DNA from 2 places in the Isoptericola haloaureus genome. Region 1 is predicted to be linked to the other one. Evidence: riboswitches for the same ligand, from Rfam matches in the RefSeq annotation. Region 1 holds a riboswitch; the other holds the start of a gene.
What was found. A riboswitch is a leader RNA that binds a small molecule or an ion and turns the genes downstream of it on or off. The one in region 1 is predicted to bind cyclic di-AMP.

Region 2: another riboswitch for cyclic di-AMP. It lies ahead of V5O49_RS14205 (C40 family peptidase); the one in region 1 lies ahead of V5O49_RS04295 (C40 family peptidase).

What each region holds. Positions count from the first base shown of each region.
Region 1 covers NZ_JBAGLP010000110.1:84,367-87,569, reverse strand. The annotation lists gene V5O49_RS04300 (C40 family peptidase) at 1-524, opposite strand, end outside; cyclic di-AMP (ydaO/yuaA leader) riboswitch at 527-688, opposite strand; gene V5O49_RS04295 (C40 family peptidase) at 952-1,764, opposite strand; cyclic di-AMP (ydaO/yuaA leader) riboswitch at 1,767-1,923, opposite strand; gene V5O49_RS04290 (iron-dependent transcriptional repressor DtxR) at 2,041-2,742, opposite strand; gene serC (phosphoserine transaminase) at 2,782-3,203, shown strand, end outside.
Region 2 covers NZ_JBAGLP010000118.1:878,966-882,168, forward strand. The annotation lists gene V5O49_RS14195 (anaerobic ribonucleoside-triphosphate reductase activating protein) at 1-269, shown strand, start outside; gene V5O49_RS14200 (septum formation family protein) at 304-1,011, shown strand; cyclic di-AMP (ydaO/yuaA leader) riboswitch at 1,321-1,465, shown strand; gene V5O49_RS14205 (C40 family peptidase) at 1,470-2,687, shown strand; gene clpB (ATP-dependent chaperone ClpB) at 2,822-3,203, opposite strand, start outside.

The DNA of each region.
Region 1 (3,203 bases):
GTGCCCAGGTAGCGGGCCGCGATGGACACGACCTGGGAACCACGCGAGCTGCTGGCCGCGGGCGCCGAGGAGGTCGAGGACTCGGTCGTGCTCGACGACGAGGAGGAGGACGAGGAGGACGAGGTGGAGACCGGCTCGCGCTCGGCGGAGCGGGACGGCGTGGTCTCGCGCACGGGCTCCGGCTCGGGCTCCGGCGCGGCCTTGATGTCGGCCTTCTTGGCGATCTTGGGGGTCACGCGCTCGACGGTGACCTTGGCCCCGGCGTCGACGGTGACCACAGGCGCGGTCTCGAGGGCCTGCTTGGCCTGGTCGGTCAGCGCACCCAGGTCCACGGTGCTCAGCTTCTTGGCCGCGTCCGAGTCCACCGGTGCCGCGTGCGCGGCGGTCGCCCCGCCGATCGTCGACACGAGCAGACCACCGGCCGTGGCCATCACGGCGGCGCGACGGCCGGCTGCGGCCGAGGGTGCGGTGATGGGGCGGCGTGCGGCCCGGTGCCGGCCGCGCGTGGTGTTGCGTGCGTTCACGTCTTCCCTCTCCTGTCCGCCTACGAAGTCAGCTGTCGGGTTCGGGTGGGAGAAATCACCCGGCCCCACGGTCCGAGAACCGTGGGGCTTCACCCCGAGGACACCGTCTCCGGTGCCCAGAAGTGGGTCCCCCGCCCCTGCCTGGGTCTCGGTTCACGACCGGCGGCAGGGCTCGGCGTCCGGTCGAGGTCCGGCAGAATGCTCCACCGAACGCCTGAACCGTATCTGATACGCGGCGCCATGTCACGTTTCGATCACGATCCCGGGCCGAGCGTGTTCCGCGGGCCCCGATTCGGCGTCTGGACGGCCCGCTGAGCGCTTCAGGGAGCGCCCGCGCCCCTGTCTCCGCGAGACCCCTGGACGGACGACAGAGGGCCCTGTCGCGCTCTCGGCGCGACAGGGCCCTCTGTCGTGGAGTCCGGCAGGCTCAGCCGACCCGGATGAAGGTCGGGTTGGACTGCCAGATGTTGCGGAACTGGACGGTCTTGCCCGGACGCGGCGAGTCGATCTGGGTGTTGCCGCCCGCGTAGATCGCGATGTGGCCCGGGGACCAGATGAGGTCGCCCGGCTGCGCGGCGGCTCGGGAGACGACGGTGCCGGCGTAGCGCTGGTCCGAGGACGAGCGCGGCAGCGAGATGCCGACCTGCGCGAAGACGTACTGGGTGAACCCGGAGCAGTCGAAGCCGGACGGCGTCGTGCCGCCGGAGACGTACGGGACGCCCACGTAGCGCGAGGCGACCGAGATGACCGAGGAGCCGACGGCGGAGGCCGGGACCGAGGAGGCGGAGCTCGAGGACTCGGTCGTGCTCGACGAGGAGGTCGAGGACGACGAGGAGGACGTCGAGACCGACTCCCGCTCGCCGGAGCGGGACGGCGTGGTCTCGCGCACGGGCTCCGGCTCGGGCTCCGGCGCGGCCTTGATGTCGGCCTTCTCGGCGATCTTCGGGGTCACGCGCTCGACGGTGACCTTGGCCTCGGCGTCGACCGTGACCACGGGCGCCGCCTCCAGCGCCTGCTTGGCCTGGTCGGTCAGCGCACCCAGGTCCACGGTGCTCAGCTTCTTGGCCGCGTCCGAGTCCACCGGTGCCGCGTGCGCGGCGGTCGCCCCGCCGATCGTCGACACGAGCAGGCCACCGGCGGTCGCCACCACAGCAGCCCGACGGCCGGCGGCCGCGGAGGGGGCCGCCATCATCGGGCGGCGGGCGGCGCGGTGCTTACCGCGCATGCTGCGAGCAGTCACGTTCAACCTCTCCGTTCGCCTACGAGGTCAGCTGTCGGGTTCGGGTGGGAGAAATCACCCGGCCCCACGATCCGAGGACCGTGGGACTTCACCCCGAGGACACCGTCTCCGGTGCCCGGAAGTGGGTCCCCCGCCCCTGCCGTGCGGTCATCCGTGGGAACCGGGACGGTGACAGGGTTCGGCGTCCGTCCCGGCACTCGCGCAAGACACTTGCGTGAGCGTGTCCGACCGTACCGGAACCCCCTAGGGATGTCACGTTCCGATCACGGATCGCGGTCAGCGCGCCGCGACGAACAGGTGCTTGGCCAGGTCCTCGGGCAGCTCGAGCGCACCGTCGCCGTCGGCGGTGCGCACGACGTAGTCGTCCCCCGCCCGCTCGACCTCGATGCTCACCCCGGGCAGCAGGCCCGCGTCGGAGAGTCGCTCGAGGAACTCGTCGTCGACCTGCACCGGCTCGGCGATGCGCTGCAGCACGACCGCGGCGCCGTCGTCGGAGGCCCCCTGCAGGAAGAGCGGCAGGGACTGCACGCCCTCGAGGAACGGCATCTCCTCGTACTGCTCCCCGAGCTCGGACAGGCCGGGGATCGGGTTCCCGTACGGGTCGTGGTGCGGGTGGTCGAGCAGGGTCACGAGACGACGCTCGACCAGGTCGCTCATGACGTGCTCCCAACGGCAGGCCTCGTTGTGCACCTGCGGCCAGTCGAGCTTGATCACGTCGGTCAGCAGGCGCTCGGCGAGCCGGTGCTTGCGCATGACCCGCACCGCCTTCTCCTGACCGTCCGCGGTGAGCTCGAGGTGGCGGTCGCCCGTGACGACGACGAGACCGTCCCGCTCCATCCGCGCGACCGTCTGGGAGACGGTCGGTCCCGAGTGGCCCAGACGCTCCGCGATCCGGGCGCGCAGCGGCGTGATGCCTTCCTCACCCAGCTCGTAGATCGTCTTGAGATACATCTCGGTGGTGTCGATCAGGTCCGTCACGTCCACTCCCGTCTTGAGGCCCGGGCCTAGTCTATTCGCATGACCCTCCAGATCCCTGCGTCGATGCTGCCTGCGGACGGCCGCTTCGGCGCCGGCCCGTCCAAGGTCCGCACCGGCCAGGTCGACGCCCTCGTCGCGGCCGGCGACCCCGCGCGGCCGGTGCTGGGCACCTCGCACCGCCAGGCCCCGGTCAAGGACCTCGTGCGCCGGGTGCGCACGGGCCTGACCGAGCTCTTCGCCCTGCCCGACGGCTACGAGGTCGCCCTCGGCAACGGCGGGTCGACCGCCTTCTGGGAGGTCGCGACGGCCTCGCTGGTGCGGCACCGGGCCCAGCACGCGGTGTTCGGCGAGTTCGGCGGCAAGTTCGCCGCGGCCACGGCGCGGGCACCGTTCCTCGCCGCCCCCGAGGTCGTCGAGGCCGCGCCGGGCGGCGTCGCGTACCTCACGCCGTCGGACGCCGT
Region 2 (3,203 bases), on a different contig from region 1:
GGGCCGCCTGGGAGTCGGTTCGGCTGCTGGTCGAGTCCGGGGTCGACCACGAGGTGCGCACCACCGTCGACCCGACGGTGCACACCCGCGACGAGGTCCTCGCGATCGGTGCCCGCCTCACCGCGATCGGCGTCCGTCGCTGGGTCGTGCAGGAGGCGCGGCCCGACGGCGCCCGCGCCGGTTGGGTGCGCCGGCTCGACCGGCGGCGGCTCTCCGACGTCCTGTACGACGACGACCTGCCCGGCGTCGAGCGGCGTGTGGGCGTCTGACCCGGGGCCCGCACGGCTCGGTAGGTTGTCCTCCATGACCGAGCGACCCGAGGACGACCTCTCCTTCGCCTCGCCCGGTCCGGCGACGCCCGCGGCCGGGCCGGACGGGACGCCGCCGGTCGCCGGGACGCCGGGCGCGACCGCCGCCGCGCCGGGCGCGACCGCCGCCGCCCCACCGGCCCGGTCGGGCGACGGCACACGCTGGGGAGCCCCGGGCGGGCCGACGCCGGCCGAGCGTGCCGCGGCGCGGCGCACCGCGCGGATCTGGGTGCTGTCGGTGGTCGGGCTGATCGTGCTCGTGGTGGCCGGTGCGACCGGGATCTCCGCCCTGACCTCCAGCGCGCGCGAGCAGGCGTGGGAGCCGGTCGCCGCGGACGTCACCGCTCCCACGACGGTCAACGCCGTCCAGCTCGTCCTGGGCTCGTGCCTGTCGGGCGCGTCGACGGAGGGCGGCGTCGGCGCGGTGGAGGTCGTGCCCTGCGCGGACCCGCACGTCGCCGAGGTGGTGGGGCGCACCGACGCCGCGAGCGACGCGATCTGGCCGGGCGAGGACGTGGTGGCCGCCCGCACGGCGCGCGGCTGCACCGCCGACCTGCTCGGACCGCAGGCCCGCGCCGAGGCGGCGCCGTCGGTCGCCTTCGTGGTGTGGACCCCGACGGAGGACTCGTGGGCGGCCGGTGACCGGACCGGGCTGTGCGTCGCCGTGCTGGACGAGGAGCGCACCGGGTCGCTGCTGGACTGACCGGGCGGCCCCGGGATGTCGACGGACGTCATCGGACCCGCGCCCGATCTTCACCGACCCGGCACCCTGGATGCGGCGATCGTCCGATCCGGCACGTCGAGGCCGAGGCGTTCCGTCCGGTTCTGTCCGGACTCGTCGGTCATGACGGGCACGTTCCCGCCGCCGGATCCCTTCACGTCTCCTCCACGACCATCTCCCGACATGGTCGTTATCGGATTGTGACCTACCGTGATCGCGTGGTTACGGTCCCTACGTCGTCCGGAGACCGGGCGGCGACCGGCCCGCAGCCCAGTGCTGCCGGCGGGCCGGCCCAACGGAGCACCGACGGCAGCAGCGGGAGACCCAGGTATTGCGGGTGACGCACGTCGCCACCCTCGGGGTGAAGCCGTCCTTCGGCGGCAGGCCACCACTTCTCGGCCTAACCCGACAGCTCATCTCGCCGGCTGGAGGAGTACCCCATGTCCACCACCTCCCTGGATGCTGCGCGCCCGCGGGGCGCGGTGCGCCCGCCGCGGACACGGCACGCTGCCGTCGCCATGACCCTCACGGCCGCCCTCGCCGGCGGCACGCTCGTGGCCGGCGCCCAGTCCGCCGTCGCCGACGAGGCGACGACCACGTCCGACGAGTCGACCGCCACCGAGACGGCCACGCCCGAGCCCACCGCCACCGAGACGGCCACGCCCGAGCCCACTCCCACCGAGGAGCCCGTCGTGGTGAGCACGACGCCGGACGTCTCGATGTCGAAGTCCCGCCACACCGGCCGCAAGGGCCAGGGGCACACCCGTCCGAAGTACACCGTGAGCGCCACGACGGCCGACGGCGAGGCGTTCGCCGGCCGTGTCCGGCTCTACGTCAAGGGCACGAAGGTCGCCGTCAAGCAGCTCGACGCCGACGGCACCATCCACTTCCGTCCGGGCCTCGGCAAGTACGACGTCGGCCGCAACGGCGTCCGCGCCGTCGTCGCCCCGGCCGCGGCCACCGGCCTCGACCAGGTGACCAAGAACCGCACGGTGCGCATCAAGCCGAAGGCGCGCACGAACCTCTACGTATCGATGAGCCGCAAGCAGGCCACGAAGGGCAAGTCGCACACCCGTCCGAAGTACACGGCCAAGGTCCGCAAGTGGGGCGAGCCCGTCACGGGATGGGTCCGCCTGATCGTCGCAGGCGACAAGGTCGCGGTGAAGAAGACCAACAGCAACGGCGTCGTGCGTTTCCGTCCTGGGCTGGGCAAGTACGACGTCGGCGGCAACCGGATCCGTGTCGTGGCGGTGCCCGTCCGCGGCGAGGGCCTGAAGAAGACCACGAGGCACCGCAACGTCCGGGTGGCCCCGAAGGTGACCCGCGGCGACAAGGTCGTCCGCGTGGCGAACAGCTACGTCGGCCACCGCTACTCCTACGGCGGCACCTCGCCGGCCACCGGGTTCGACTGCTCCGGCTTCACCTCGTACGTCTACAAGAAGGCGACCGGCAAGACCCTGCCGCGCTCGTCGTCGGCGCAGGCCTCCATGGGCAAGCGCGTCTCGCGCAGCAACGCCAAGAAGGGTGACCTCGTCTACTCGCCGGGGCACATCGGGATCTACGCCGGCAACGGCCGGATCATCGAGGCGGCGCGTCCGGGCGTCGGCGTCGTGAAGCGCACGATCTGGCAGTCCAACCCCCAGTTCATCCGCATCTGACCCGCACCTGACCGGCAGCGCACCGGCGCAGGACCACCCCACGAGATCGACCCACCCGGCCGAGATCGACGTTCAGTACGTCGGTCTCGGCCGGGTGGGTCGATCTCGTGTCTGCGGGGTGTCGGCGACGGGCCTCAGCGCAGGGTCAGACCTTCGTCGCCCTCCACCCGGTCGACGACGACGGTGTCACCGTCGGACACCTCGCCGGCCAGCAGCCGGCGCGCCAGCCGGTCACCGATCTCGCGCTGCACCAGCCGGCGCAGCGGCCGCGCCCCGTACGCCGGGTCGTAGCCCTCCAGCGCCAACCACTCGCGGGCCGGCGGCGTGACGTCGAGCGTGATCCGACGGTCGGCGAGACGGTCCGCCAGCGCTGTGACCTGCAGCTCGACGATCCGGCCCAGCTCGCCGAGGGTGAGCGCGTCGAACAGCACGACGTCGTCGAGCCGATTGAGGAACTCCGGCTTGAAGGCCGCGCGCACCGCGGTCATCACGCTCTCGCGCTTGGCTGCCTCGTCC